3 regions of the Cytobacillus firmus genome follow, and region 1 is predicted to be linked to each of the others. Evidence: riboswitches for the same ligand, from Rfam matches in the RefSeq annotation. Region 1 holds a riboswitch; each other region holds the start of a gene.

Region 1 (10,623 bases):
GATCCGGGAAAAGAATAGCCGCCGTCTTCATGCATCTGCCTAAATCACTTGCAAAAAGTCTTCTGTAGCCTTGAGGGGCCGGGGCAAGCTTATTCTTATGTTCCGGACACAGAGGAGAATCTGTCCACCCCAGATAAGCATGGGACTTATTGGCTTCTGTCAGCCCATGACGAAATAATGCAACAGCCACAGTATCATCCATAAAAGCACCTCCGTCCCTTCCACACTGGCCCCAAGGACATCCCCTGTCATTCCGCCAAACCAGGCAATGACTTTTCTTGATAATAATACGAAAAACAATATTGAAAAAAGAACCATGAAAAGAAATCCAACAATAGCCGGGTAACCAGCCAGCCAGGCAGCTGCCGTTGCGGCCAGAAGGAAAACAGGGTAAATAGACAGGGTGGTTTTAGCAGCAGCCTGCTGAAATAATGAGCCCAGCCCCTCTTTTTTGGCCCCCTTAACTTTTATCAGCAATGTCCCCATTACCATCTTGCTTAAAAATGGAATCATGGCTATTAAAAAATAGGAAGTTGGATTTGATAAAAGCACAATTTCATAGATAAATAGAAATCGGGCACCCAGCAGGACAATAACAGACAGCACCCCGAACGCTCCCACCCGGGGATCACTCATGATTTCAAGCCGCCTCTCCTGATCACGATAGGAGAAGAACGCATCGCTCGCATCCATCCACCCATCGAGATGAATCCCGCCGGTCAGCAAAATGCCGGCCAGCCAGACGGCAAAGGCCGCTGACAATAGAGAAAAAGGAGTCCATTCAAGAAAAGCATAGAGTATAAATGCATATATCCCACCCTGGATGAGGCCGGCTATAGGGAAGGTTCTGATTGCCTTCTCCAGATGAGGCTTATCCATAGGCAGGGATATCGGAATGGGAATGCTTGTGAAAAATTGAAGATTGATCAATAATCCTTTAAGCCATTTCATTTTGTTTTCTCCAGCTAAAGACAATTTCCTTTAATTTTTCCCAATCAAGATGCTGCATCATATTTTCCGCCAGTTCGCTGTATTTCCTATCCTTCAGGGCTTTTATTCGGACAGGCTCCTTACTTGGAATGCCTTTTTGTTTGCGCAGGGAATTAAGCCACGCACCCCTCCATTCATCATTATGGAAGATGTGGTGCATATAAGTCCCTACCAGACGGCCATCATTCCCATAAAATCCATCTTCTTCGCCATTTTGAAGCAGCAGAAGGCGATTGCCATCAAAATCATTTTCAAGAACTGTTTCACCTAAATGGATTTCATATCCATCCAAGATCTCTTTTACGGGAAGGTTCGTGCTTGAATGCAGACTTCCCTTCACTTGCACGGTCTTCTTGCGTTTATGAAAAATGGTGTCTGCCGGTATCAAATTCAAGCCTTTTTCCTTTTCATAAGGAATTCCGGTATCAGAACCTGCCATATCGATTAATCTCCTGCCGAGCATCTGGTATCCTCCACAAATGCCGGCGATAGAACCTCCAGCGGCAGCATAGCGCACAATCCAGTCCGCCAGACCTTTTTCCTTGAAATAGCGCAAGTCTCGAATCGTGCTCTTTGTGCCGGGAATGATCACCGCATCAGGTGAGCCAGCCTCCGATAGATGTGTTACCCACCTAATGTTCACGTCATCTTCATAGTAAAACGGATCGATGTCACTGAAGTTTGAAATAAATGGCGGCCGCAGCACTGCAATATCCAGAATACCCTCTCCAGCTCTTGGAACAGCAGTCTGAATGGATAGGGAATCCTCTGCATCGATCATATGGTCTTCCAAGTAAGGCAGAACGCCAAGGACAGGGACGCCCGTCTTTTCTTCGATCCAGCGGATGCCATCCTCAAACAGCGAGATATCTCCGCGGAATTTATTAATGATAATGCCCGCAACCCGCTGTCTTTCCTGTTTGGTGAAAAGCTCCAGAGTTCCAACAATACTGGCAAAAACACCGCCCCTGTCAATATCGGCAACCAGGATGACTGGCACATCCGCCATTTCGGCGACTTTCATATTCACTAGCTCTTTATCTTTTAAATTAATTTCAACAGGGCTGCCAGCTCCTTCTATTACAAGCAGCTCATATTGAGCAGCAAGCAGACTCAGTGCCTCTTTGATGGTTTCAAGCCCTTTTTCATAAAAAGATTCCCGATAGCTTCTTCCTGATAGGGAGTTGACTGCTTTTCCAAGGAGAATGACCTCGGCATTCTGAGCGGATTGAGGCTTAAGGAGGATGGGATTCATCCAGACAGCAGCTTCAGTTCTTGCCGCTTCAGCCTGAATGCCCTGTGCCCTGCCAATTTCATTCCCATCCTTTGTCACGTATGAATTATTGGACATATTCTGGGATTTAAAAGGAGCCGTGCGGAAACCTTCATTGGAGAATGCCCGGCAAAGAGCCGTAGCAATCAGGCTTTTACCGGCATCGGATGAAGTCCCCTGAATCATGATCCCTTTCATGCCGGTTCTCCTTTCATTTGTATGGGGATGCCTGCTTCAACAAGATAGGCTTCATCAGCCATATCTACTATATTCCTATGAAGCGTCCCAAGTATTTTTGAATAGGTAATCACCAGTTCATTTTTGTAAATTGGCTCATTCAAGACCTCGTTGCTGACAACGATCAAGGTCCTGCAATTTTTGCGTATTTCAGTGATGTCCATGAGAATATCAGATGACAGATTTTCCTGATATTCTCTATTCCGCCAAAGGTCTTCCGCTCTAAAAAGTTCATTATTCAAGAGAGTGGTCAAGCAATCGAATAGAATAATATCCTGATGGTTAAAGTTTCCCGAGATCTCTTCAAGTGCGAAAGGCTTCTCCCAGGTTGTCCAGTCCAAGCCGCTCTTATCCCGGTCATCCTGGTGCCTCTGAATCCGTGCTTCCATCTCGGGATCGTATGCTTTTCCTGCAGCAATATAATGAAGCTTTCCTTCCGTTCTCATTGCCAGCATGGCAGCAGTTCTCTCCGCAAAGGAGCTTTTTCCGCTCCGCACTCCACCGGAGATAAAAATCAGCGATCCTTCCGCCATTGCCGCATCGCCTCCATCAGCACATCGTTGTCTTTCGGCCCTTTAATCGCAAAGCGCAGCCATTTCCCTTCCAGGCCAGGGAAATTCATTGTATGTCTCGGAATAATTCCTTTCTCAAGCAAAAATCGAAAAAGAGGCAGCTGCACATCAATGCTTGGATCTCTTAACAAATAGAAATTAACTGAAGAAGGGGAAACCTCAAAATTCAATTGCTGATAAAACTGAACAAGCCTAGCCCTCTCCTGCCGGATCAAATTCTTTGTCAGCCTGACATGCTCTTTACTGTCCAGACACCATTCACCTGCTTTTAACGCAAGAACATTCACGCTCCAGTGCGGTTTCAGCGCCTTTGCTCTTTCAATTAACCCCTCACTTGCCATCATGTATCCAAGGCGCAGGCCTGGTATCGAAAACATCTTTGTCATGGAGCGCAGCACCACAACATTTGAATCCGTTCCTATGATAGGAACGATAGATTGATAGTCGCAGGCAAAGTCATAAAAAGCTTCATCCATAATAAGGAGGCAGCTATGGATATGACACTTCTTAATCAATTCCTCTACAATGGCAGATGGGTAATAAATACCTGTCGGGTTATTTGGGTTGCAGAAGAAAACAACATCAGCGGCTTTTAGTTTTTCAGATAGCGCTTCCAAATTAAGATCCCAGTCGCCGGGCACCAGCTGATGATAGGAGACAGTACAATGATTAACGCGGCAGGCCTCTTCATATTCCGAAAAAGCCGGCTGAATAATCAGCACACTTTTCCCGGCTATCATCCGGCCAATCAGTGTGATTAGCTCGGCGCCTCCATTTCCCACCAGAATCTGTGTTTCTTTTATTCCCTCTGTTGCCGCCAGTTTGCTTTTTAAAAGAGCAGCATGGGGATCCGGATAATCGCTAATATATTGGAATAGGCTTTCCCACCTGTCTTTTAATTCACGGGGAGGGCCAAGGGGATTGATATTGGCACTGAAATCAATCCGCTCCTCAGGCATTTGCTTATCCATCGCTTCATATAAATATTGCGGATTAGATCCGTGTGAAGGCCAAATCAAGGAACATCCCTCCTGTCCATAATAAAAGCAAGAATAAGAAAACCGTCTTGTTCATGATTGAAATACTTTTTATAATATGTTCTTTTTCAAGCTGCACCAGGGGCTTCCCCATCGTGGCACGGTTTGAGATTATTCCCTTATAAAAATTGATTCCTCCCAGCTGAACCCCCAGAAGGGCTGCAACAGCCGCTTCGCCCCAGCCGCTATTCGGGCTCGGATGCTTAGGTGCATCTCTTAAAAGGATTCCCCATGCTTCCTCATATGGAGAATGCTCCGGCTTTTGCGTGAGCATGATGCAAAGTGATGTCAGCCGGCTCGGGATCCAGTTCGCGATATCATCCACTTTGGCAGAAGCCCATCCAAAATCCATATATCGTTCATTCATGTGGCCAACCATCGAATCACATGTATTAATGGCCCGGTAGATAAGGGCCAGCGGTGCACCGCCGATCAGGGCCCAAAATAATGGAGCAGTAATGCCATCACTGGTGTTTTCAGCCACTGTCTCCACGGCAGCCCGGACAATGCCTGGTTCATCCAGCCGATCTGTATCCCTGCCGACAATGTAAGAAAGCTTTACTCTTGCTGCTTCCATATCACCTTTTGCCAGAGGCTCATATACCTCCAGCGCTGCCTCTTTTAAACTCTTTTGAGCAATGGCTGTGAATATAAGAATTCCTTCTGCCAAGATGCCAGCGATCGGATGAATTTCATAGAAGAGCCGGGTAATGAAAAAGGTGATGCCGCCTGCTGCCAGCAGTACGATCAATAGCATGAGGCTCCCTTTTAATTTTCTAAAGCGGCCTTTATTCAGAGCTTGTTCAAGTTTATGTATCAGGGCACCCATCCACCTGACCGGATGCGGCCAGTTTGGCGGATCCCCTATCAGCTTATCCAGTAACCAGGCAAAGGTTAGCGCGAACAGGTGATATAAAATCATCTTTTTATCCTGCTTTGCGATTTTTTTATCGCCTCAACGGTACATTCGTAGACACCCTTGCCAATCACTTTGCCAAGCGGTGTAATGGTACCCGCATACTCCAGGTTTTCTCCCTGCTGTGCGGCGGCAATCAAAATACTGTCAGTTGATGTTCCGGTCGCTAACGTCCCTGTGACGGCATCTATAACTTCCTGATCATATAGTGCTCTGGTCTTGGCCTCGGTTGCGGTCATAATGGATTGGATAAAGGCTTCCTCTGTCAGATGGCCATTAACGAAAATCCAAGTATTGATTGTACCTGGAGTCAGATGATAAGAATGCTCTTCACTTTTCGAAGCATCAACCGCATTGCCGACACCAGCTGTCACGACCACAAACACAGAGAATGTATCTTCTTCATAAAATTGGCTGCTGTAATCCTCAATATATACAGCGGTCATCATCCCCACAGTTTCCCCGGGTTCAAAGCCGATTTCCCGGACAAATTCCGCCATCTCTGCCCGATGATCACTGCAGTCATAATTCTTGCTCACATGCCGGTTAAGAAAAATCCGATTCCAGCCAGTCCCCGATCCGGTTACACCTGAAGACATGGTTTTAAGCGGAAATGGCGAGCGCAGGACCAGCAAGTCTTCCTTTACCTCCAGGCTGGCTGGAACAATTCGCTTCTCTAATTGGCTTTCTGCCTGTGAGCGCTCAGGCACCAGCACCATCTGAGGGGCCGCCACTCTTGGATGCGGCAGCTTCTCGATCTTCGTTCTGTAAACCTCCCGTATCCGCCCTTCTTTTAAAACTTCGTTAGGAACATGGTTAATATTCACTTCGCCATTTTCCAGCAGCAATAGGCGGTCACAGTACAGGCCGGCCAGATTTAAATCATGGAAGATAGAAATAACCGTCAGCCCGCAGTCCTTTGACCATACAGAAAGGAGATCAAGCAGCTCTTTTTGATAGGATAAATCAAGATGGTTCGTCGGCTCATCCAGCAATAATATTTCCGGCTCCTGGGCAAGGGCCTGAGCTAAAAACACCCTTTGTCTTTCACCACCGGATAATTGCTGAATATCATCATCCTGAAATCGGGAGATGCCCGTCTGCTCCATGACCCGATTGACCGCTTCTTCATCTTTGCCGGACCAGCTCTGGAACCAGCCCTTTTGATGAGCATACCGGCCAAGGGAAACGGTTTCCTTTACAGTATATGAAAAGGCCTGAGAGGAATGCTGAGGCAGAACAGCAATGATTTTCGCCAGCTCTTTCGGTGTATATTCTGAAAGGTTCTTACCTTTGATCACTATATCACCTGATGTATGGGGCAAAATGCCGCTCAACATCTTCAGAATAGTCGTCTTCCCGCTTCCATTCGGCCCCAGTATCCCGAAAAGCTCCCCTTTTTCCACTTCAAAGCTGATATTTTTTACAACCGGCGCACCGGCATACCCGCCAGTGACTTGCTGGACTCTTAGCATGATTAATCACTTCTTTCTGACCAGAAAAGTGCAAGCGCCTTTATGCGCTTAAAGTTTATTCTTTCTTTTCATTAAAATAACCCCAAAAGCAGGTGCACCGATTAAAGCTGTAATCACACCGATTGGAAGCTCGGCAGGGGCAATGATCGTCCGTGAAACCAGATCGGCAATAATAAGAAAACCTGAACCCATAAGAATCGATAGCGGCAATAGGTGCCTATGATCCGGCCCCCATAACATCCTGGTCAGATGTGGGATCACAAGCCCGACAAATCCTATCGTTCCAGACACAGCTACAGCTGCACCCGTTAAGATGGAGCCAGCTACCAGGACCATCATTTTTCTCTTCTGAACGTCCACCCCGATATGCTGGGCCTTTTCTTCTCCGAAGCTCATAGCATTCAGCTCTTTACTGTTCACTAACAGAAGGATGGCACCTATTATAAAAAATGGAAGGATAATGTTAATATACGCCCAGCCTCTCATGGATACACTGCCAAGAAGCCAGCCAATAATCTGTCTAAGTTCCTCTCCAGTCAGGGCAATCATCAGAGAAATTAGAGCGCCAAGAAAAGAACTGAAGATAATGCCCGTTAAAATAATCGTTTCCACTTTCATGGATCTTTCAATATTTCTCGCAAATAGCAGAACGGCAAAAATGGTTAAAAAGGAAAATAAGATGCTGAATAAAGGCAGTGTAAACATTCCTGCAAAGGGAATGGATAAGCCAAAGAACAAGGTTAAAACTGCACCGAGTGAAGCCCCGGAAGAAACTCCAATGGTATATGGATCTGCCAGCGGGTTTCTTAATAAACCTTGAAAGGCGGCTCCCGCGATTGCAAGAGACGCCCCTACCAAGCCAGCCAGCAAAACGCGCGGCAGGCGTATGTTCATAATGATATTTGCATGCATAGCATCCGTGTTTCCCAATGAAATAAAAGGAAAAATCTCAGCGCTTATTACTCTGATGATCGTCATGGGATGAATGGACACTGTTCCAATTGAAATCCCCATCAGCATGGCACAAAACAGAAAAGCTGCTGCTGTTACATAAGCAAGTAATTTATTATTTAAATACGTCCGGATATACTGCTTTTGCAAGTTCCTCGACTCCTTCAATAATACGAGGGCCAGAGCGGGTTACCATATCGGAATCAACATCGTTAACCTGCTTATTTTTCACTGCGGTAATATCCTGCCAGCCATCCCGGCTTAAGACATTGCCGACAGCATCTTCAGTGTAATAGCCATGTGTTGTGATGATTACATCCGGATTCCGTTCGATAATCGCTTCCGGATCCATCTTCGGCCATCCTTCTTCCGTGATGATATTTTCTGCGCTGATGGCACTTAGCATTTCGTCCATAAATGTCTCAGTGCCTGCTGCATAGATTTCCGGAGCAGGTGAAACTTCAACCATTACCGATTTGCGGTCCTCTTCTTTTATCCCCTTAGCTTTTGTTTTGATTTCCTCAAGCTGGCTCTTCATGTCTGAAACGAGCTGTTCTGCTTTTTCTTTCGCTCCCGCTGCAGTCCCAACCATTTCAATGGATTCAAATACCTGATCAAAGCTCTTCGCGTCATTGACAACAAGTACGGTCACTCCCGCATCCTTTAATTGCTGAAGACCTGCTTCCGAACTTTGTGCGCTTGAAGCGTGGGCAAGGACAAGGTCGGGATTTAAAGAGATCACTTTTTCTACATTAAATTCCAAGCCGCCAATCTTTTCCTTTTCTGCGGCTTCTTGCGGGTAGTTATCAAAATCGGAAACCCCGACCACTTCTTCTCCAAGCCCCAATTCGAATGCTATTTCGGTGTTGCTTGGAATCACGGAAACGATTCTTTCAGGCTTGGTTTCAATGACCACTTCATTATCCAGCGCGTCTTTTATCGTTACAGGAAAAGCAGCATTCTGCCCTTCCTCAACCTTTTTCTCTTCTTTTGGCTGTTCAGCACTCTCGCCGCAGCCTGCAAGCACTCCTGCAGCAAGCAGCATAGTTAATAAAAATGCATAAAACTTCTTCATACTCAGCAATCCTCCATTATTTTCGACAAAATTCGAGTGGTGCCTGTCACCACCGTTTAAAATAAAAAAACATCCCCTCGAACGGCAAGGAGATGTTGGTATGGTCATTTACAAAAAATGCAGAATAGATGGCCGGACCAGACACCTCCCTATCCTCGTAGGTTTATGGGTGCTTAAGAATCAGGCAGGTCTCCTGGCTCATGGTCAATGCGTTCTGCTCCTTCCCATACTTGTGTGTACAGTGGATTTGCAGACAGCTACCATTTACAGTGGCGGGACCGCGCTGGAATTTCACCAGCTTCCCTATTAAGTCTTCAAAAGAGCTTGCTTTAAAGCCCTTTTGAAAAGACACCTGTTCTATTGCGGATATAAAATTTTCTATTTCCGATTATACACCATCCCGCAGAAAAAGTAATAGAAAATTGCTGAATGTTGTAAAAAAGTTCAGAATTCTAACGCGAGTATATTTTCCATTCCCTTGTCTTCTTATCGAACACAATCTTCGCCTCACATGGCTCTTTCACTATGGCTTCATACTCATCATACATATCATCCATATTCGCAAAATCGCCAATAATCCAAATTGGAATCTCGATCCTGACCCGATTCTGTTCAATATCCTTAATGGAAAGGACCGCTCCTTCTTTCATAAGGGGCTTTAATGAAAGCAGGACATCTCTGGTGATTGGAGGGTACGTCTTTTTCTTTTTAATGCCAAGGAGCGTTTTTTCTACCTTCATCTGTCCCATTTTCCCGGGGATCACTTCCCCAAGCATCCGGTAAAAATCGTTCAGATCGCGGTAATATGTGCGGTTAAACCAGCCATCATCATGGGCAAGGTATACATACCGGTTGCTCAGATAATTGTAAAAAGGCAGCTTAAGATGCTCTTTAATATGACCGAGATAAAGAAGCTCCGCAATTGTCTGGCCGGGAAGCTCATTCACTGCTTCCTCTTCCTCGAAGTCGATCCAGCAAAAATCGCCATAGCCATATACATCATCCTTAACCAGCCTGCCCAGCTTGTCCCTTGACACATAATCGAACATCGTGTGGCTATTAAAGTCCCCATGTTCATAACGGTGCTTTAAGAGCAGCAAATTATTAATAGAATCTGAAAGAGTCTGGGCAAACTCTGCAAACTCAATTCCATAAGTCATCACATATTGATCCTGCTCATTAAGATGGATGTAGATGAGATCACGAATAGTTTGATTCCTTCTTTTCAATGACGAAACCTCCGAACCGTAGCCAAATTGATAAAAAGACAGCTTCTTATGAAACTGCCTGCCAAACTTCCAGTATTTTATCCTCTTATTGTAGCAAAAATATCTGAAAATATCTTTCCAGATGAGAAAAAATTTAAAATCCGTTTTTTTTGAAAATACAGGAAACCATCATTGTAATTTATTCGTCTAACTAATGAAATCTCTTTCTCCATTGTAAGGTTAATTTTTCTCTGATAGGATAAAAATGTAAAAAGGTAAAGAAACCAGGTGTATATAATGAAACAGAATAATAGATTCTCAGACCGATTCGATTGGACATTATGCTTTCTTCTGCTGCTGTTTTTTCTCATCAGCTGCATTGCGATTTACAGCGGACAATCCTCCAATCAATATGAAGGGAATTTTGTCATCTCACAAATTAAAAATTATATTGTTGGAGCCGTCATTGTTGGGATTGTCATGTATTTTGACAGCGAGCAAATCCGGAGACTCACATGGCTTCTGTACGGTTTAGGCATTCTATTGCTTGTCGGGCTATTCATTGCACCGGAAAGCATCGCACCAGAGCGCAAAGGGGCTACATTGTGGTATATCATTCCCGGACTCGGTTCGGTGCAGCCTTCAGAATTCGTAAAGGTGTTCCTTATTATCGCCCTCAGCAAAATCATCGCTGACCACCATCTGAAATATCAGGCTAAGACAGCCGGCACGGACTTTTTTCTCCTAATCAAACTAGGGGCTGCCACATTGCCTCCATTAGGATTGATTATTATCGAAGACCTGGGTACCGCTCTTGTCATCATCGCGATATTAGCAGGAGTCATCCTGGTATCCGGAATCACCTGGAAAATCCTTGTACCGATTTATG
Region 2 (10,623 bases), 2.0 Mb from region 1:
CGAAATTCCTTCCTGAAATGGCCGGTCCTTTGGCATTGATTTCTGTTTCTGTCTCTGTCTTGATCTTTACATTAATTCTTGTGTCTTCAGCAACTTGGACAAAGTCGGTTTGAATATTATCCTTATTTAAGCAATCAGCAATATAATCTCCTGTAAATCCGCCTACAAAGCCAAAGGCCTTGCTTTCAACATCCATTCTTTTCAGCACTCTGGAAACATTTATCCCTTTTCCTCCAGGGAACTTTGCATCCTGCTGCATGCGGTTCAAACCGCCGACTATCATTTCATCCAATTCTACGATGTAGTCCACTGACGGATTTAGCGTCAATGTGTGTATCATGCTGTCACGACCTTTATTGTAGTTTTGCTGCTATAAGGCTCTTGCTGATCCTCATCCAGCTCATTTGTTATAATTGCTGCTGTATGCAAATCGGCAATCTTGGCAAATGCAATTTCTGAAAACTTCGTATCATCGGCAAGCACGAATGCCTCTCTTGAAAGCGAAATGGCCATTTGCTTGATCATGGCCTCATCCTGATCCGGTGTGGTGTAGCCGAATTGAGGATGGATGCCGTTAACCCCCATAAAGCATTTATCAAATCGATAATTTTCCAGGCTCTCCAATGCCCCTCTGCCGATGATCGCTTTTGTCTGTTCCTTGGCAAATCCGCCAATTAAAAATGTTTTTATATTTCGTTCCAGCAATGCTTGAATATGCATTAATCCGTTCGTCACAACCACAATTTCTTTTGCAGGCAAAAAGGGAATCATTTCAGTTACTGTCGAGCCTGCATCCAAATAAATGGAATCCCCCTCTTCAACAAGGTTTGCTGCGTGTTGGGCGATTTGCCGCTTTTGCTGAAGGTTTTTGGATGACTTCTCAGACATGCTGGGTTCCTGCAGCTTTCCCTGAAGCCTGGCAGCCCCTCCATGTACTCTTTTTAAGTACTTCCCTTCCTCAAGCTGGGTCAAGTCCCTTCTAATTGTGGATTCCGATGTTTCTGTCATGTCAACGAGATCCTGAATTTTCACTACACCTTTCTCTTTTACAAGCTGCAGTATCAATTTGTGGCGCTCTGGTGTTAACAAAACATCACCTCCCTGGGTGTGTTGTTCTTCTTGACTACATCATACTGAAACCGATTGCAAAAATCAATCATTTTCGTTCAAAATATATCAAAATCAATCATAATTTGATCGTTTTTGATTGTTTATAGTATATTTATTCTTTTAATTAGAATATTTTAAATATATTAAAATAATAGTTTGCTCTCTATGATTTATTATGCTAGAATCTAAAATAACAATATATAGTTTCTTCTGACATCTAGCGCTACTATATATTGTTTTAATTTAAGAATTAACTTGGTCCAAGGTCTCTTTTTTGAACCGCTTTCTTATGGGAAGCGGAATTTTTTTGTTTTAGGAAAAAAATCACATTTTCTCCATAACAAAAAAAGAGCACTACACAAAGGTAATGCCCTTCTTTAAAGTTATTTATCTTCATAATTTAACAGATCTTCAATTTTTCCATCCTCATTATGCAGAATGGCCATTGTGCCGGCTTGTTCAGCCATGCGCCTTGCTTCTTCGACAGCATCCGACTGCGAATCTGCAGTGTACTCAGGCTTGTCTTGGCCTTCCTTTTTGACTGCCCACCCTTCTTCATCGTGCGGTACTACATGGAATCTCGCTTCATCTGTGCCTGCCCGGTCCTTGAAATATTGTTTCTGTTCGTCACTTTGAATGTTGTTATGATTATTTGCCATGTTTATACCTCCTTATATTGTGTGGACATCATCTATTTGATGAGCAGTTTCACTTTACCCTCTCAGGAAAAATTAAAAACACCAGCTTCTAATAAATTAATATAGGAGTAATGTACCGGAAACTTTGTCATTTACCATATAGATTTGGCAGATTATGTCGGAACAATGGGTATGCCTCTTAGGAATTATTACTCTATTCACAAAATACCAATATCTACTAAACTAGGAATCGTTAGGGAATCGAAAAATACTAATTTTCAGGAGGTTATTATGTCAAGAAAAAAACAAAAGTCTGCCAGTATCCTGGCTGCGGCTCTAGCAGCTTCATTAGCATTTGGGACAGTCGGGTATGCTGCCCCGCTAAATACTGAAAACGGAAACTCATCCCACTCGCAGGATCAGAAGATTATTGCCAGGGTAAATGCTGAGCGTGCTATTGATCATGTAAGGTATCTATCAGAAGAAATTGGGACGAGACCGGGCGGATTAGAAAATGAAAAGAAGTCAGCACAGTATATTGCAAATACACTTAAGAGTTATGGTTATGATGTCGAATTTCAATACTTTCCTGTAGCAGATCAATACATAGGCAGTGCTGCATTTGGAGACGGAACTGTTTGGCAAATGGGCGCTGCCCCGAATGGATCAATCAGCGAGGCACCAGTTCATGCTCAAGTGGTCTATGTGGAAAATGAAAATTTCCAGGGAGCCGAAGGTAAAATTGTACTGCTGGCACGCGCAGATACTACAGCCGGATACCGTGAGCAGGTAGACAAAGCAGTCGAGGCAGGAGCAGCAGGTGTAATTCTGCAAAGCCTCGTTGGAAGCCGCGGAAATTACGGACAAACTTTTAATCCCAACCTTACTGCAAAATATGATATTCCGATTTTCGGGGCTTCCTATATTCATGGTGAATGGCTTAAGGAACAAATGGAGCAAGGTGCAGTTGAGCTCTCCCTGACAGCAAAGCATTATAAAGATCTTAAATCTGTAAATGTAATTGCAACAAAGGAAGCAAAATCAAAAGATAAAGATACAAAAGAAGTTATACTAGGTGCCCATCATGATAGTGTAGTGGGTGCTCCTGGTGCGAATGATAATGCTTCCGGGGTAGGGTTAATGCTTGAGCTAGCCAGAGTTTATAAAGGTTATAATACAGACAAAACCCTCAAATTCATTGCATTTGGATCTGAGGAGCGCGGACTTTTAGGAGCAAGATATTATGTAGATCAGTTAACAGAGACACAAAAAGATCAGATAGAGGCTGTTTTTGTTCCTGATATGGTTGCTACAAATTATGACAAGGCGACAAACCTATATGCCATGACACCAGACGGCAGCCAAAACATTGTAACTTCTTCAACTGGTGAAGCTGGTGCACGCATAGGCAATTCGGACATTCTCCCAGGCAAATTCGGATCAAGTGACCATGTGCCTTTTCATAATGCCGGCATTCCTGCGGCCCTTTTCATCTGGATGGGGATAGACAGCTGGGATCCGCTTGTTTATCATATTGAAAAGGTATACCATACACCGCAGGATACAATTGAAGATAATATCTCTGAAGAAAGAATGCAATCAGCCCTTGATATTATTGGTTCCGGACTTTTTGATGTGGTTCGAAAAAAAACAAAAGGCAATAATTAATAACTCAATATAGCCGCTGGCGAATTGCCGGCGGCTATTTAATTAGGAAAAATCAAGCCACCCAGCCTCTTCGCAAGTTGTCCTCCCTTCCCTCCGATACCATCTTTAACATGACATATATGTAAACCTTATTTATAATTTGGTTGACAATTGTTATCTGCTGCTATTATTCTAAATTGTATAAATATAAATCTAGCAGGAGGCTTTTTATGAAGACAGGTTTGAGGACAATTGATTTAACATTGGCAGGTATGTTTGTTGCCCTGATGGCGGTTGGGGCAAACATCACTTCAATTGTGCCATTTTTGGTAATCGGAGGAGTGCCCATTACTTTACAGACTTTTTTTGCCATTTTGGCAGGGGCTATTTTAGGAAGCCGATTGGGAGCTATTACAATGGCTGTCTATGCTTTCGTCGGGCTTGCAGGGGCCCCGGTATTTTCAAAATTCGGCGGCGGTTTTGCTTCATTACTAAACCCGACTTTCGGTTTTATCCTTTCGTTCATTCTAACAGCGTATGTCACCGGGAAAATAATTGAAAAGAAAAAATCAGTCCCGGTATATATAACAGCAGCTCTAATTGGAATGGCGATCAATTATCTATTTGGGACAAATTGGATGTACTTGGCTTATAAGCTCTGGTTTACAGCACCTGAAGGATTTTCCTATCAAATGGCATGGCTTTGGATGGCGGTCCCTCTTCCAAAGGACATTATTCTCTCTGTATTTGCCGGGTTAATGGCATATCGGCTGGAGCATAGAGTATTTGCCCGCAGTCAGTTCAGAAAAATGAACCGGGCAGCTTAACTAATAGTATAAAGGAGGATTCATATGGATTATCGAAGATTAGCTCTAAATGTATTGGAAGGACATGAATTGACAGACTCGGAGGCAATGTCCATATTAAATTGCCCTGATGATGAGCTTCTGGATTTATTGCACAGTGCCTATAAAATCCGTCATCATCATTACGGGAATAAAGTTAAATTAAACATGATAATAAATACAAAATCCGGATTATGCCCTGAGAACTGCGGCTATTGTTCACAATCCAGCATCTCAACTGCTCCTATTGAAAAATACCGGATGATGGATAAGGACTCTATCATACAGGGAGCTAAACAGGCACAACAGCTTAATGTTGGAACATATTGTATCGTTGCAAGCGGCAGGGGCCCAAGCAACAAAGAGATAAATGAAGTTGTATCTGCTGTTAAAGAGATAAAGGATCACTACAATATGAAGGTCTGCGCCTGCCTTGGACTTCTGAAGCCTGAACAGGCTGAGAAGCTGAAGGAAGCGGGAGTGGACCGCTACAATCACAATATTAATACCTCTGAAAATCATCATGAGAACATTACTACATCCCATACATATCGAGACAGAGTCAATACTGTCCAATTAATAAAGGAGGCAGGCATCTCACCATGCTCCGGTGTTATCATCGGCATGAAGGAAACCAAAGAAGATGTCATAGCGATGGCAAGAAGCTTAAAGGTGCTTGATGCCGACTCAATTCCGGTTAATTTTCTTCATGCCATTGATGGAACGCCATTAGAAGGAACGGATGAGCTGAATCCGCGCTATTGCCTGAAAGTGCTTTGTCTCATGCGTTTTATTAATCCATCAAAGGAAATCAGAATATCCGGGGGCAGAGAAGTGAATCTCAGGAGCCTGCAGCCGCTTGGATTATATCCGGCCAATTCCATTTTCGTAGGAGATTACTTAACTACCGCTGGTCAGGAAAGCACAGCTGATCATAAAATGCTGAAGGATTTGGGTTTTGAAATTGATTTCGCAGCCGGGGAGCCGGTATACTCCTGATAAAGTGAAACTTCAACCAGCGGGGGTTCCTTTATACCCCGCTGATTGTTTGTTAGTTGAGGCCCACAGGACAAGGAAGGCTTCGGCAGCATGAGCATCGCACGACCAAATGCGACAGCTTTTGGGAGGAAGTGGGTCACAGCCACAGGACAAGGAAAGCTTCTGCGGCAGCGATACATCACACGACAGAAAGCGGCAGCTTTTGGGAGGACGTGGCGTTCTTAGTCTTTGTCCTTATTTCGGGCCCTTACATTATAATGCGAGACGACTTGCCCAGGGGTGACAAGCATAAGACGAGCAGATGGCGGGAAGTGCTTTTTCCCATCAGCTGATTGGCTTATGGCCTCAAGCCCCTAGGAGCGGCAGCTAGATTGGGCAGTTTGCCCCACACTTATCCTCCATTTATTTTTCTGATCTTACTGCCCGTTAGACTGCGATAAAAAAAAGATTCTGCCCCGGGGCAGAATCTTTTTTAGTAAATTCTATTCTATAATTCGTCAAACCCATTATCTATTTGAACTTTTGTATATTGCCGCGATTTTTGTTCAAAGAAATCAGACTTTCCTTGGTCAACCTCCTCATAAGCTACTATCCAGCGGAGAGGATTGGTCCTATATCCTTCGAATGGCCGTTCAAATCCCAGCTGATTGCAGCGGACATTTGCATAGAATTTGATATAAGCTTCAACGTCAGACAGCAGAATGCCTTCTGTTTTGCTGCCGATCACATCGCGGGCCCATTCAATTTCCAGTTCAGCTGCTCTTTTAAAAGTCTCCTGGACGAATTCACTTAAATCATTAGTATTAAGTTCCGGATTTTCCTTAAGAATTTCTTTGAAAATTTTAACAAACAAATCTACATGGATTTGTTCATCCCGGTTGATGTAATTTATCATTGTTGAGGTGGCAACCATTTTCTGATTTCTTGCCAGGTGATAAAAGAATGCAAAACCTGAATAAAAGAAAAGCCCCTCCAAAACGACATCAAATACAATCGACTTCAGCAGGTTCTCAGAACTTGGATTCTCTGCAAAATCTTTATATCCGTTCACAACAAATTCATTTCTTTCAGCTAATATAGGTTCTGTCCGCCAGAATTCAAAAACCTCATCCTGTTTTTGCTTGGGAACAAGGCTTGATAGAACATAGGAATAGGAGTGATTATGAATCACCTCCTGCTGTGCAAGTATGATCATGAGTGCTGATATGCTTGAGTCAGTAATATAATCAGCAACTTTTCCGGCATAGTCCGTTTGGATGCTGTCCAGCAATGCAAGCAGCCCAATAATCTTCAAAAATGCATCTTGTTCACTTTTTGTTAAATGAGGAAATTGCTTAATGTCCTGTGACATGTTTATTTCAAAAGGCGTCCAAAAGTTAGCGAGCATTTTTTTATACTTTGGATAGGCCCAGGAAAAGCGGACATCATCCCAATTAAGAATATTGGAGCATTCCCCGTTAATGATTGAAGTGGATTTATTAGGCGCCGATTGATTTATAATCAGGCGTTTTTTTAGAGTATTCATAAGGGTCCTCCTTTAGCTTGAGCAAGATTCGCAGTCTTCAACCTCTGATGAAGTTGAACGGATGTAGTAAGTTGTTTTTAATTTATTCTTCCATGCTGAAAGATGCAGATTTAATAGATCGATAGCTTTAATATGGTTAGGTATATAGAAATTAAATGAAATAGCCTGATCTATGTGTTTTTGTCTGTTTGCATTCTGCCTGATGCTCCACTCCTGGTTAATATGATAGGCAGATTTGTAGTACCAGATGGTCTCACTGTTAATATCAGGTGCAGTCACAGGGATTCGATAATCCTTTTTCTCTTCGGAATACTGCTTGTTAAATATAGGGTCAATACTGGGTGTGCTTCCTGCAATTAATGCAGTTGAAGCATTAGGGGCTACCGCCAGCAGATAGGCGTTTCGGATGCCGAATTCCTTCACATCCCTGCTCAATCCTGTCCAGTCCATTTCTGTCTTTGCCTCCAGATATCCCCGCTTTTCAAAGTAGGCACCCGTTTCCCAATCAGAGCCTTTAAAGGCTGAATAGCTTCCTTTCTCTTTTGCCAGATTCATAGAACTATTTATCGCTAAAAAAGCAATTTGTTCATATAGATTGTCAGCAAATTCTTCTGCTTCTTCGCTTTCCCATGTGATTTTTTTCAGTGCAAGAAGGTGGTGCCAGCCAAAAGTCCCCAGTCCAATCGCACGGTACTTTTGATTTGTGATCTGCCCCTGAGGAACCGGAATACTATTTATATCAATAACATTATCAAGCATTCGCACCTGAATGGGCACAAGCCTTTCAAGGACTCCTTCACTTAAGGCCCGTGCAAGATTGATGGATGAAAGATTGCAGACAACGAAGTCTCCCGGCCGTTTTTCGATAATTATTTTCCCATCCCTCGTATATTCTTCAACCCTCTTAGTAACACTTTGGTTTTGTACGATCTCAGTGCAAAGGTTGGTACAATAAATCATTCCGCAATGCGAATTGGCATTTTTCCGATTAACCTCATCACGGTAGAACATGAAGGGTGTCCCGGTTTCAAGCTGACTTCTCATGATGGATTTCATGATCTCGATAGCTGATACTTTTTCCCTTGATAGATTCGGGTTATCAATGCATTCTTTATATTTCTGCCGGAAAGAACCTTCTCCTTCTCCTTCGTCATAGAAATCCTCCAGTGAAAAGCCCATTACCTTGCGGACTTCATGGGGATCAAATAAATACCAGTACCCGCGGCTTTCCACTTTTTCCATAAATAAGTCAGGAATGCAGACACCTGTGAATAAATCATGTGTCCGCTGCCTTTCATCTCCATTATTAAGCTTTGCATCAAGAAACGAGAAGATATCTTTATGCCAGACATCCAGATAGACGCTTATAGCACCCTGCCTTTGTCCAAGCTGATCGACACTGACGGCTGTGTTATTCAGCTGCTTCATCCAGGGGATCACACCGGAAGATGCCCCCTTAAATCCTTTAATATCACTGCCTCTGCTGCGGATCTTCCCCAAATACACTCCAATTCCTCCGCCATTTTTGGAAAGTGAAGCAATATCGGTATTACTGTCATAAATGGAATCAAGACTGTCATCAACGGTCTCAATGAAACAGCTTGAAAGCTGACCCCAGTTTTTCCCTGCATTAGCGAGTGTTGGAGTTGCAACAGTCATATACAATCCGCTCATTGCCCAGTATGCTTCTTTAACAAGCTTAAGACGCTTATTCTTAGGCTCCTTTTTCATCAGAACCATGCTGATGATCATGAACCGCTCCTGTGGAAGCTCATAGAGTTTTCTCTGTTTGTCCCTGGCAAGATACCGATCTGCCAACATTTTCAGCCCCAGATATGTAAATAAACGGTCATTTTCTTTTTTAATATAACGGGATAGCTCATTTATTTCTTCCTTTGAATACACATCTAGTAAATCCTGTTCATAAATTCCCAAAGCGGTCAGACGTTCCATTAGCGTATAAAAATGTGTGTAGCAATCGTCCGGCTGGCACTCTCTATTTTTTCCGGACTCGATATAGAGCTTTTTAAGAAGCAGACGTGAAGCGGCAAACGTCCAATCAGGCTCTTCAATGCTGATAAAAGATAAACAATCCAGTATAAGCTGATCATACATTGCCTCCCCTCCCAGCTGACTCATTTCTCCATACCTTTTTACCAATTGTTCAATGCCGAGGTGTGGAAATTCGTTCTTAAGTTCTTCTAAAATTATTATCGGCTGTATGGTTTGTACCATCTTACTTCCTCCTAAAGGCAAAATAAAAATCCGCCCGGAAAATGAGCGGATCAAACGATAGTATAATAGCAGGAAGCAGATGAACAAGCGGCCATTACGCGATCGTTTCATCATCTCAATCCCCGAAGATAAGAAACTTTCGATCGCCCTGGCAGGTCTCCTGGCTTGTGCTTCACTCTACTAAAAGCCCTTCCCATACTAGCGCTATGAAGCGTTTTGTACAGTGGCATGCTTTTTTCGTCTGCACTTACAGTTGCGGGGACAGCTTCGGTTTTTCACCGAATTCCCTATTAAGTCCATATAGGACACCAATCACGATCTATATGTAGTTTTTATTTCTGAAAATACATACCATATATTGTAGTCGATTCTATCATAACGAGAAATAAATTACAATTATTAATCTGCGAAAAATGGCAGAGGGGGATTCCCTCTGCCCGGTCATTTGTTATTCATGATTTTCGATTTCAATATCATGAGGTATCGGCTCTGGCTTAGCCCAGAAAGAATCATATGCCGCATAACCAGCCATTACAAGCACCAGGTAAGCAATCGCTGCACCTGCCCATTACTTCATTTATATTTACCCCTGCCAATTAAACGTTTTTTTCACTTACTTTTACTCTTTGTAATCTAAGTGCGTTTAAAACGACAGATACGGAGCTGAAAGCCATGGCTGCACCGGCAAGCCAGGGAGCAAGGAACCCTAATGCAGCTACTGGGATGCCAAGTGTATTGTATGCAAATGCCCAGAAAAGATTTTGTTTGATATTCCTTATGGTTTTTTTACTCATTAGGATGGCGTCTGCGATACTATTTAGATCCCCTCTCATTAGAGTAATATCTGCTGCTTCCATCGCAACGTCTGTACCGGTTCCAATCGCCATTCCTATATCAGCAACAGCAAGTGCAGGGGCATCGTTTATGCCATCGCCGACCATGGCGACTTTTTTTCCTTGGTTTTGTAGTTTTTTTACTTCTTCTGCCTTGCCTTCAGGCAGAATCTCTGCAATTGCAGAGTCTATCCCCCCTTCCTCAGCTATTGCCTGAGCCGTACGTTTGTTATCTCCCGTAATCATAATGACTTCAATCCCCAATTGCTTTAAGCGATTGATTGCATTTCTGGAAGTTTCTTTTATTGTATCCGCAACTGCAACGATACCTGCGTATTGGCCATCGACTGCAACTAGCATTGCCGTTTTTCCATTTTCCTCAAGTGTCTCCATTTCAAGCTTGGCTGAATGGACATTTATATCGTATTTTTCCATTAATCTTCTTGTACCGACTAGAAGGTCTTTACCTTCCACTTTTGCTTTAATCCCATAGCCGGGAATAGCTTCAAATTCCTGCGGATAAAAAAGAGTGATTCCTTTATCCTTTATTCCTTTTACAATCGCTTCGGCTAATGGATGCTCAGACTGTTTCTCAGCAGATCCTACAAGCTGGAGAAATGCCATTTCTTCAATATTGCCTTCCGTAATCACATCCGTTAAAACCGGTTTGCCGTGTGTTACGGTTCCGGTTTTATCAAGAACGACAGTAGTAATTTCATGTGTAAGCTCCAGGTGCTCCCCGCCTTTAAAAAGAACTCCATATTCCGCTGCCCGGCCAGAACCTGCCATAA
Region 3 (10,623 bases), 2.4 Mb from region 1:
CCGGGATGCTTTTTTGGGGGGAGACTATTAATCTATGGAAAGTATTTTTTGTCGCGTTAATGATCACAGGGATTATTGGACTAAAAGTAAGTCAAGGGGAACCCAAAAACATGAAAGGTTACGGGCTAGGAGTTGATTTAATTGGATTGGTTTTTTCTTCTTATTGCCGGCTTTGCCAAGATTGGAAGTGTGATTAGTCTGAAGCGTGCAGATGGATTTAAAAAGTGGCCCTCTACGATCAGTTGTCTTGTTTGCGGAAGTCTAAGCTTTTATTTCTTTCTTTGTCAGTTACTTCCCTTCCGGTAGGGACTGCTTATGAATATAGACCGGCATCGACTCTGTCGGAAGTGTTTTACCCGGCATGCTCTTCTTAAATGAACCTAGAAATTTAAGATCGACCTTATGGATTATGTGTATTAATGCAGGGGCTGTCGGTGTTAAAATAACTTCAGGACATTAAGATTTCATTTGGAGGAGAATAAGTGATGAAAACGGTTCAAGATTGGATAAAAGAATATCCTTTAATAGGTGAGCTGGTAGATGTAGAGGAAGTATTTTGGACAAATCCGAAAAAGAAACCATTTCAAACAGAAGTTAAGAAGCTTCCGCTTAATGAAAATGATGTAAAAGATGCAGAGGAAAGGTTAATGCGTTTTGCTCCTTACATTGCAAAGGTTTTTCCAGAAACAAGGGAGAATAATGGAATCATTGAATCTCCTATTGTCTCCATCCCCGCGATGCGTGAAAAATTATCACAGATGTATGAACATCCATTAGAAGGGGAATTTTTGCTGAAATGTGACAGCCACCTTCCGATTTCAGGCTCCATTAAAGCGCGCGGCGGCATATATGAAGTGTTGAAACACGCAGAAACATTGGCGATCCAACATGGTTTATTATCAGTAGCGGATGATTATTCGATCCTTGATAAGGAGAATTTCAGAAACTTCTTTTCCGAATACTCCATTGCCGTCGGATCTACGGGCAATTTAGGGTTAAGTATTGGCATAATGAGTGCCAAATTAGGTTTTAAAGTCACGGTCCATATGTCTGCAGATGCAAAGGAATGGAAGAAAGATCTCCTTAAAAGCAAAGGAGTAACGGTGGTTGAACATAAGGAAGATTACAGCAAAGCGGTCGAAGAAGGGCGCAAACAAGCTGATCGTGATCCGAAATGCTATTTTATTGATGACGAGAACTCCCGCGATTTGTTTTTAGGATATGCAGTGGCAGCCAGTCGCTTAAAAAAACAATTAGAAGATTTGAATGTTACAGTAGATGAAAACCATCCGCTATTTGTTTACCTTCCATGCGGAGTAGGCGGCGGACCGGGGGGAGTCGCTTTTGGTTTAAAATTAATGTATCAAGATCATGTTCATTGCTTCTTTGCAGAACCTACTCATTCTCCATGTATGCTGCTGGGACTCGTAACAGGAATGCATGATAAAGTTTCGGTCCAAGATTTTGGAATTGACAACATCACATCAGCTGACGGCCTTGCCGTTGGGAGACCATCGGGATTCGTCGGTCAAACGATTGAGCCTTTGTTAAGCGGAAGTTATACCGTAAGTGATCATGAGTTATTTAAACTATTAAGCACATTGGCCGATACAGAAAACATTCGTCTTGAGCCTTCCGCATTGGCAGGCGTCATAGGTCCAGTAAAGTTATCGACTGAGAAGCAAGGGAAAGAATATGTTCAAAATCATAACTTAAAAGATAAAATGAAAAATGCTGTCCATCTCATGTGGGCGACCGGCGGAAGTATGGTTCCGAAAGAAATAATGGAAGAATATTATATAAAAGGTGCAGAACTATAATGCTAATCTTCGGTCTCCAAAATTTTAGATGAGAGAAAATCATCGGGATTGCTCATGAAGTGTCCTTAGAACTAGCCAATCGGCGAGTTTCATTTTGTGAAGAGCACACTTGCTGATGTCTTTTACCAAATCTTATTTCAAAAAGTCTAAGGCATTAACACAGCATTAAAAAAATTAAGAAAAAAATAATATGTCAAATTTGGTCATTATATGTTATATTAGTAAAAAATTAATATATCAATTTGAATAAGTGCTCACTATTTGTGAGGTAAAAGGGAAACCAGTGAAAACCTGGTACAGCCCCCGCTACTGTAATAGCTGATGAAATTACAATGCCACTGAGAAATCGGGAAGGTGTAAGAGTAAGAAGAAGCTTAAGTCAGGAAACCTGCTTATTTAAACGACACTTGCTTTTCGGAGGGAGAAGTATAGGCGGGACAATTATGATCAATTGTTTTTGGGTTTCAGTATGCTTATTTTTATACTGTCATTTCATATGCCTGTATTCCTTTGAAAAGGAGTGCAGGCATTTTTTATTTGGCAAGAATCATTGAACTTTGAGAACTAGATGGCGCAGGCCGCCTGCTTGAGCAGTAAGGCAGCAGGAATGGCGCATGTGCTTTTCTTAATTGGAGGTAAGCCTATGAAAAAGGGGAAAATCTTTGTTGTCGGCTTTGGTCCGGGCGATCGTGAGCATATAACCAAACGGGCTGTAGATGCGCTGCAGCAGAGTGATTGTATTATTGGCTACAAAACTTACGTAGAGCTGATCATGCCATTCGTAACAGCAAGTTCGATTGTCAGCACAGGAATGACTGAAGAGGTATCCCGTGCGCAGGATGCAGTGAAAAGAGCTGAAGCCGGCCATATTGTTTCCGTGATCTCGAGCGGTGATTCAGGGGTATATGGCATGGCCGGCTTAGTGTATGAAGTGCTGATCGAAATGGGCTGGACGGAAGAAGAAGGAATCGAAGTGGAAATTGTTCCTGGCATCTCGGCGATTAATTCATGTGCGAGCTTACTGGGTGCACCTGTCATGCATGACTCCTGCACCATCAGTCTGAGTGACCATTTAACACCCTGGAAGGTGATCGAAAAGCGCATTGAAGCAGCCGGTATGGCGGATTTTGTCATTGCTTTATATAACCCGAAAAGCGGCCGGCGGACACGCCAGATTGTCGAGGCACAAAGGATTCTATTAAAATATCGATCTCCTGATACACCAGTGGGGCTGGTGAAAAGTGCTTACCGCGAAAATCAGAATGTCATTCTGACGACACTGGCGGAAATGCTTGATCATGATATTGGCATGCTGACAACAGTTGTGATCGGGAATTCCTCCACTTTCTTTTATGACAATAAAATCATTACACCAAGAGGCTATCAGCGCAAGTATACGCTTGGTGAAGAGAAGCAAACCTTAAAGCCGCATCAGCGTTTAAAAAAGGAAGCGGAGCCATGGGCATTAAATCAGGAAACCGGGGAAGCACAGGCCGGCTACGAGCAGATCCAGAGAAAAAGACAAGAATCCAGCTCTTTGGATATGGCATTTAAGGCATTATCGATGGTGACGAAATCGGAGATTGACCAAACACATTTGGTGCAGCAGCCAATCGAAGATATTTTTGAATTTGCGGTATCGCCTGGTGTTGCCAATAAATTTATTACAGCTGACCAAATGCGTGTACTGGCAGAAGCTGTTGGCAAGAAAGGCACCATGGAATATACACCGGATCACCGATTTTTAATCAAGATTCCAACCGGACGGCCTCAGTCGATTGTGGAAAAACTCGAACAGCATGATCTGACAGTCATGCCGGTAGGTGATGTTCTAAATGTAAAAGCCTGCGATTTTTGCTACGGGGAGAAGGCAGAATCCATTCCATATGCAGAGGAAATTGCAGCTGAACTTGGCGGCTTAAAGCTACCAAAGGAACTGCATATTGGCTTTAATGGCTGCGGTATGGCCTGTTATCGGGCGGTATTTGATGATATCGGCATTGTTTACCGCAAGAAGAAGTTTGATTTATTTATCGGGGCAAAGCCGGTTGGCCGTACAGCCCATGCTGCCCAGCCGGTGGCAGAGGGAATTGAGCCTGAACAGCTGGTGCCGTTATTAAAGGAGATTATCGAAGAATACAAAGAAAATGCGCATCCGAATGAACGGCTTTTTAAATATTTTAAGCGCGTGAAAAAAATTCAGTATTTTACCTATCAGGATATGAGCTCCAAGATCGAAGTAGAGCCGGCACCATGCGGGGATTAGGAGGATCTCATGATTTTATTTTTAGCAGGCACAAGTGATGCGAGAGCATTAGCCATTCAATTGAAAAATCAAGGTTATCCCTTATTGGCAACCGTTGTCACAGAATCGGCAGCTGACAGCTTGAAAGCTGAAGGCATTTCTTATAAAGTGGGTCGGCTGACAGAAAATGACATGATTGAACTGATTCAGATGCAAGAGGTGACCACTGTGATTGATGCCAGTCATCCCTACGCGGAAGAAGCGTCAAAAACGGCCATGGCAGCAGCTAAAGCATGCAGCATTCCTTACATACGTTACGAAAGGCCAAAGGAACAGTTTATCTCACCGCTCATCACTGAAGCTGAAAGCTATGAGGAAGCAGCAAAATTGGCTCAATCGCATAAAGGGACAATCATGCTGACAACCGGCAGCAAAACGCTCGAAATCTTTACTAACTATTTGATGCGGGATGAGATCCGGCTTGTATGCAGGATGCTTCCAAATATGGGAAACATGGAAAAATGCCAAAAGCTTGGCGTTAAACAAAAGGACATTATTGCGATCCAGGGACCTTTTTCCGAATCATTAAACAAAGCTCTATGTGAGCAGTATGAAGTGACCCTGATGATTACGAAAGAAAGCGGCAAAGTGGGATCGGTGGATGAAAAAATGGCCGCTGCCCTGGAAATGGGGATTCCTGTTATTTTGATTAAGCGGCCGCCGCTTGTATATGAAAACTTCTGCACTTCTTTCGAAGAAGTGACTCAAAAATTGGGAGGGCTTTACACATGGCAAACATGAACTTTAATACCACATTTGTACCGGTAACGGTAGATCCGGATAAAATTTATGACCACAGCTTCGCAATTATAAAAGAGGAGATGGGCGAACATCCATTTACTGACGAGCAATGGCTGGTGGTTCGGCGCGTCATCCATGCCTCGGCAGATTTTGAGCTGGGACGCAGCATGATTTTCACACCTGATGCCATTGAAGCAGGGGTTCAATCGATTTTGGCGGGCCGTCATGTCGTGGCAGATGTTCAGATGATTGAAAGCGGGTCAGGACGCAAGCGATTCCAAAAGCATGGCGGGGACCTGCATTGTTATATTGCGGATGAAGATGTTTCTAAAGAAGCAAAGGCCCAGGGAACAACACGTGCGATCATTTCCATGCAAAAAGCAACGAGTCTGCATCAAGGAGGAATCTATGCTATCGGCAATGCGCCAACAGCACTGCTGGAATTGATTCGTTTAATTAAAGAAGGCCTCGCAAAACCTGACTTGATTATTGGCATGCCAGTCGGCTTTGTATCAGCGGCAGAGTCCAAAGCCGAGCTGGCCGTGCTTGAAGGGATCCCATTTATTACGAATGCAGGGAGAAAGGGTGGCAGTACAGTGACGGTCGCTGCGCTGAATGCCATTTCGATTATGGCGGATGAACGGGCAAAAGCAGCGAAATAAAAAAGATCCATCCCAAATGCGGCACGGCTATACGACAGGTGCCTGTGCCGCAGCCATGACAAAGGCAGCGCTGCAGGCGCTTGTGACCGGAGAGGTGCCAAATGAAGTTACGATTTATCTGCCGGTTGGCCAGTATGCCACTTTTAAAGTGACGGCTTTTGATCGGTCAGATGGCCGGGTCATGTGCGAAACGATCAAAGATGCCGGGGACGACCCGGACGCCACACATCAGGCACGAATTCAAAGTACGGTCACTTATGCCATAACAGAAGGCATCCATTTAGATGGCGGGATCGGTGTAGGCCGGGTCACGAAAGCCGGGCTGCCAGTAGCGGTAGGGCAGGCAGCGATCAACCCGGTGCCGCGTAAAATGATCCATGGTGTCGTCCAGGAAGCAATGGACAAATATAAAGTAAATCGGGGCATTGAAGTAGTCATTTCGGTTCCGGACGGTGCAGAAATAGCTGAAAAAACATTGAATGGCCGATTAGGAATTATCGGAGGAATCTCGATATTAGGAACAAGGGGAACGGTGGTTCCATTTTCCAGTTCCGCCTATATGGCAAGTATCGCTCAGGCGATCAATGTGGCAAAAGAAGCAGGATGTGAGCATTTAGTCATTACAACAGGCGGACGCAGTGAGAAATTTGCCATGAAGCAGTATCCGAATTTGCCGGAAGAAGCCTTTATCGAAATGGGCGACTTTGTCGGTTTTACTTTGAAGAATATAGCAAGGAAGAAGATTCCCAAAGTCTCTCTTGTAGGGATGATGGGGAAATTCTCAAAGGTTGCACAGGGAGTCATGATGGTGCACTCGAAAAGTGCACCAGTCAGTTTCGAGTTTTTAGCAGGTATGGCCAATAAAGTGGGAGTCAGTGAGGAAATTCAGCAGGACATTTTACAGGCAAATACGGCTTCACAGGTGGGTGAAATCCTTCAGGGAAACGAAGAATTCTTTGAAGCCCTTTGCCGAAACTGCTGCTATTATGCACTGAATCATATGAACGCAAGCGTCAAAGTTTCGACAACTCTGTATGCCATGAACGGAAGCTGTCTAGGAAAGGCTGAGAATATTGACAAATTGGATGAAGATGATTGGTATCGGGGATAATGGCGCAGCAGGCTTGCTCCCCTCATACATAGACTGGATTCATGAATGTGATGTCCTGGTCGGCGGGGAACGCCATTTGCAATTTTTCCGGGAATTTACTGGAGAGAAAAAAGTAATTAAAGGCGGCTTGTCGGCCTTAACGGCTGACCTGCAGCAGGAAACACGCAATACGGTTATTTTGGTGTCGGGTGATCCGCTGTTTTACGGGCTTGGCAGTGTATTAGCAAAAAAGCTTCCATTGGAGATTTATCCTTATACAAGCTCTGTTCAGCTCGCTTTTTCAAAAATGCAGGAGAGCTGGCAGGATGCGTATATTGTCAGCCTGCACGGACGTTCTATTAAAGGCTTTGCCCAAAGAATTGACGGGCGGAAAAAGATTGCTATTTTAACAGATGAGAAGAATTCACCTCAGGCCATTGCAGCGTATTTAAAGAAGTTCGGCATGACGGAGTATGATGCTTTTGTTGCTGAAAATCTGCAGGGGGAAGATGAACGCTGCCGCTTTTTCACTTTGGATGAAATGGAGCAATCGTCTTTTTATCCCTTGAATGTGGTGATTTTAAAGCAGCGTGTGTCAGTGGAGCGTGCCTCACTGGGAATTCCGGATGATAAGTTCGTACAGAGAAAGCCGGATAAAGGCCTGATTACGAAAAAGGAGATCAGGACTCTTTGTCTGCAGGAATTAGAGCTGAAGGAAAACAGCATCGTCTGGGATATCGGTACCTGCACCGGCTCGGTTGCAATTGAAGCAGCGAAAATAGCCCGGGAAGGTGCCGTGTATGCGATTGAAAAGAATGAGGGCGATCTGGAAAACTGCCTGGAGAATCAATTAAAGCATCGGACAGATTTCACGGCCGTCCTTGGAAAGGCGCCTGAGAGGCTGGATGAATTTCCAGATCCGCATGCGATTTTTATTGGAGGCAACGGCGGGAATATGGAGCTTTTATTGAAATCATGCCTTTCACGGCTGCAGCCAAATGGACGGCTCGTTATGAATATTGCCACAATCGAAAATCTCGCAGAAGCGATGCAGCATTTGAAAAATCTGGGCTGCGAAGTATCCGTAATGCAGGCACAGATTTCTAAAAGCAAGCCAATCCTGCATTTAACGCGCTTCGAACCGTTAAATCCCATTTTTATTGTGACTGCAAAGAAAGGAAAGAACTAAATGAGAATCGGAACTTTATATGGATTAGGAGTCGGGCCGGGAGATCCGGAATTAATCACGGTAAAAGCATTCCGCAAATTACAGGAAAGCCCGGTCATTGCTTATCCAAAAAAATTAAGAGGCAGTAAATCCTACGCCCATCAAATTGTAGACATGTATATAAATCCCGAAGAAAAAGAAATGCTCGGTTTGGTTTTTCCAATGACAAAAGACGAAGAGACATTAAGGGCTGAATGGACAAAATCCGCAAAAGCTATTTATGGCTTTCTGTCTCAGGGAAAAGATGTAGCATTCGTTACGGAAGGGGATCCGATGCTATTCAGCACATTTATCCATTTAATGAAGCTGATGCAGAAGATGCATCCCGATGTTCCAATTGAAACGGTAGCTGGCATCTCGTCTTTTAATGGTTCTGTTAATCGCTTGGGAATTGCCCTGGCTGATGGCGATGACCATGTCGCGATGATTCCGGCAACCGAGAATATGGAGGAAATGCGGCGGGTGATTGAAACTCATGATGCAATTGTCTTCATTAAAGTAGCGAAAGTATTGGACGATATGCTGAATCTATTGGATGAAATGAGTTTATTGGACAAAACACATGTTGTGACAAAGGTTACATCTGACGAAGAGGTCATATGGAATGTGCAGGAGCTACGTGGTGCTGAATTAAATTACTTGTCATGTATGGTGGTGCGCAAATGAAAAAAATATGGATTATCGGAGCAGGACCTGGAGATCCAGATTTAATTACGGTAAAAGGCTTAAAGCTATTAAATAACGCTGATGTTGTCATGTACACTGACTCCCTTGTCAGCGAGACTTTAGTGGCGGAAGCCAAGGAGTCGGCGGAGATTATCCGTACAGCCGGAATGCATCTTGAAGAAATGGTGGAATGCATTGTCGAGCGTGTTCAAGAAGGCAAAACAGTAGTGCGTTTACATACAGGCGACCCTGCGATGTACGGGGCAACGATGGAGCAAGTGGCACTATTGAAACAGCACGATATAGACTGTGAAGTTGTGCCGGGGGTGAGTTCTGTTTTTGCCTCTGCAGCAGCAGTCGGGGCAGAGCTGACGATTCCGGATTTAACACAAACGCTTATTTTAACAAGGGCTGAGGGGCGGACACCAGTGCCGGAGCGTGAAAAATTACAGGCTTTGGCCAGCCATCATTGTACAATCGCGATGTTTCTGAGTGCGACCTTAACAAAGAAAATCACAAAAGAACTGCAGGCAGCCGGATGGGAAGACAATACACCAGTTGCGGTTGTGCAGCGTGCTTCTTGGCCGGATCAGAAAATTGTCCGCACCACTCTGTCTGAGCTGGACGAAGCGATGCGTGTCAACGGAATCCGCAAGCATGCGATGATTCTGGCAGGCTGGGCATTGGACCCGCATATCCATGAAAAAGAATACCGCTCGAAGCTATATGACAAAACGTTCACACATGGCTTCCGTAAAGGTGTGACGGCGAATGATTAGTTTGCGCGAAGGTGAAATGCCGGTAATTGATAAGCGCAAACCCTATGCTCTTGTTGCCATTACAAAGCATGGGGTGGCGCATGCAAGAAGCTATGCGGAAATATTCCCGTATGCAGACCTGTATTATATGAAAAAATTCGAACAGGGCGATGAAGAAGCACGGCAAATTCAGTTATTTGATGGCACGGTCCGCCTATTATTGCCCGCATTATTCCAGCAGTATAAAGGGATAATCTGCATCATTTCCCTCGGTGCTGTCGTCCGCATGATTGCCCCGCTTTTGATCGATAAAAAGACGGACCCTGGTGTGCTGGTGGTTGATGATAAAGGCCAGTATGTCATCAGCGTGTTATCCGGCCATATTGGCGGTGCCAATGCCTTAACCCATGAATTTGCCCATGCCATTGGGGCGTCGCCCGTTGTGACCACCGCATCAGATGTTCAAAAAACGATTCCTGTCGATTTATTTGGCGCCCAATTCGGGTGGATGTGGGATAGTGAAGAAAAATTAACACCTGTCAGTGCATCGGTTGTCAATGAAGATCATGTGGCAATCGTGCAGGAAACAGGGGAAAAGAATTGGTGGATGTACGACCGGGAAATGCCGGACAATCTAAAAATCTATCAATCTATAGAGGAAGCCATCAAGGCGAAGCCTCAAGCCGCATTACTTATTACAGATCGCATTCTAGTGCCGCATGAAGAGGCGCTGCTTGAGAATGGCGTCCTGTACCGTCCAAAATCAATTGTTCTTGGGATTGGCTGCAATCGAGGAACGTCAATGGCAGAGATTGAAAGAGTAATCGATGAAACATTGGCGGAGCAAGGTTTGAGCAAAAAAAGTGTCAAAGCGATTGCATCTATTAATCTGAAAAAAGACGAGGCAGCCCTGCTGGAATTAACAGCTAAATATAACTGGCCGTTTGTTACATACACACCTGAAGAGCTGAATGAGATTCCTATGCAGAATCCGTCGGACACCGTCTTTAAATATACCGGCGCTTATGGGGTCAGCGAGCCGGCGGCCATGAGGTATGCAAATGCGAAGGAATTGCTGCTGGCGAAAAAGAAGAGCGGCAATGTGACCATCAGCATTGCACGTATCAATTTTGAGGAGGGAAGAGGATGAATCGATTTGTTCTGGCCGGAACCGGAAGCGGTGTCGGAAAAACAACCTTCACGATCGGCATTATGCGTGCGCTGTTGAAGCGCGGGTTAACCGTGCAGGGCTTTAAGTGCGGCCCGGATTACATTGACCCGGCGTATCATACTGCTGTCACCAAACGCCCTTCCCGAAATATTGATAGTTTCATGATGTCCCATGATACCGTG

The links. A riboswitch is a leader RNA that binds a small molecule or an ion and turns the genes downstream of it on or off. The one in region 1 is predicted to bind cobalamin.
Region 2: another riboswitch for cobalamin. It lies ahead of NAF01_RS16385 (ribonucleoside-diphosphate reductase subunit alpha); the one in region 1 lies ahead of NAF01_RS01210 (ABC transporter substrate-binding protein).
Region 3: another riboswitch for cobalamin. It lies ahead of cobJ (precorrin-3B C(17)-methyltransferase); the one in region 1 lies ahead of NAF01_RS01210 (ABC transporter substrate-binding protein).

Annotation. Positions count from the first base shown of each region.
Region 1 covers NZ_CP098323.1:220,515-231,137, reverse strand. The annotation lists gene NAF01_RS01250 (histidine phosphatase family protein) at 1-202, opposite strand, end outside; gene cobS (adenosylcobinamide-GDP ribazoletransferase) at 160-951, opposite strand; gene NAF01_RS01240 (cobyric acid synthase) at 938-2,461, opposite strand; gene NAF01_RS01235 (bifunctional adenosylcobinamide kinase/adenosylcobinamide-phosphate guanylyltransferase) at 2,458-3,033, opposite strand; gene cobD (threonine-phosphate decarboxylase CobD) at 3,015-4,091, opposite strand; gene cbiB (adenosylcobinamide-phosphate synthase CbiB) at 4,066-5,031, opposite strand; gene NAF01_RS01220 (adenosylcobinamide amidohydrolase) at 5,028-6,500, opposite strand; gene NAF01_RS01215 (FecCD family ABC transporter permease) at 6,549-7,601, opposite strand; gene NAF01_RS01210 (ABC transporter substrate-binding protein) at 7,567-8,526, opposite strand; cobalamin riboswitch at 8,693-8,897, opposite strand; gene NAF01_RS01205 (hypothetical protein) at 8,979-9,755, opposite strand; gene NAF01_RS01200 (FtsW/RodA/SpoVE family cell cycle protein) at 10,032-10,623, shown strand, end outside.
Region 2 covers NZ_CP098323.1:3,239,936-3,250,558, forward strand. The annotation lists gene pfkB (1-phosphofructokinase) at 1-340, opposite strand, end outside; gene NAF01_RS16355 (DeoR/GlpR family DNA-binding transcription regulator) at 337-1,089, opposite strand; gene NAF01_RS16360 (DUF2188 domain-containing protein) at 1,494-1,769, opposite strand; gene NAF01_RS16365 (M28 family metallopeptidase) at 2,040-3,416, shown strand; gene NAF01_RS16370 (biotin transporter BioY) at 3,626-4,222, shown strand; gene bioB (biotin synthase BioB) at 4,247-5,239, shown strand; gene NAF01_RS16380 (ribonucleotide-diphosphate reductase subunit beta) at 5,727-6,764, opposite strand; gene NAF01_RS16385 (ribonucleoside-diphosphate reductase subunit alpha) at 6,777-8,999, opposite strand; cobalamin riboswitch at 9,134-9,327, opposite strand; gene NAF01_RS16390 (heavy metal translocating P-type ATPase) at 9,596-10,623, opposite strand, start outside.
Region 3 covers NZ_CP098323.1:2,752,570-2,763,192, reverse strand. The annotation lists gene NAF01_RS14000 (DMT family transporter) at 1-197, shown strand, start outside; gene NAF01_RS13995 (DMT family transporter) at 190-306, shown strand; gene dsdA (D-serine ammonia-lyase) at 486-1,820, shown strand; cobalamin riboswitch at 2,052-2,230, shown strand; gene cobJ (precorrin-3B C(17)-methyltransferase) at 2,464-4,086, shown strand; gene cobK (precorrin-6A reductase) at 4,096-4,866, shown strand; gene NAF01_RS13975 (precorrin-8X methylmutase) at 4,854-5,528, shown strand; gene NAF01_RS13970 (cobalt-precorrin-5B (C(1))-methyltransferase) at 5,503-6,639, shown strand; gene cbiE (precorrin-6y C5,15-methyltransferase (decarboxylating) subunit CbiE) at 6,614-7,807, shown strand; gene cobI (precorrin-2 C(20)-methyltransferase) at 7,808-8,512, shown strand; gene cobM (precorrin-4 C(11)-methyltransferase) at 8,509-9,291, shown strand; gene NAF01_RS13950 (cobalt-precorrin 5A hydrolase) at 9,284-10,420, shown strand; gene NAF01_RS13945 (cobyrinic acid a,c-diamide synthase CobB) at 10,417-10,623, shown strand, end outside.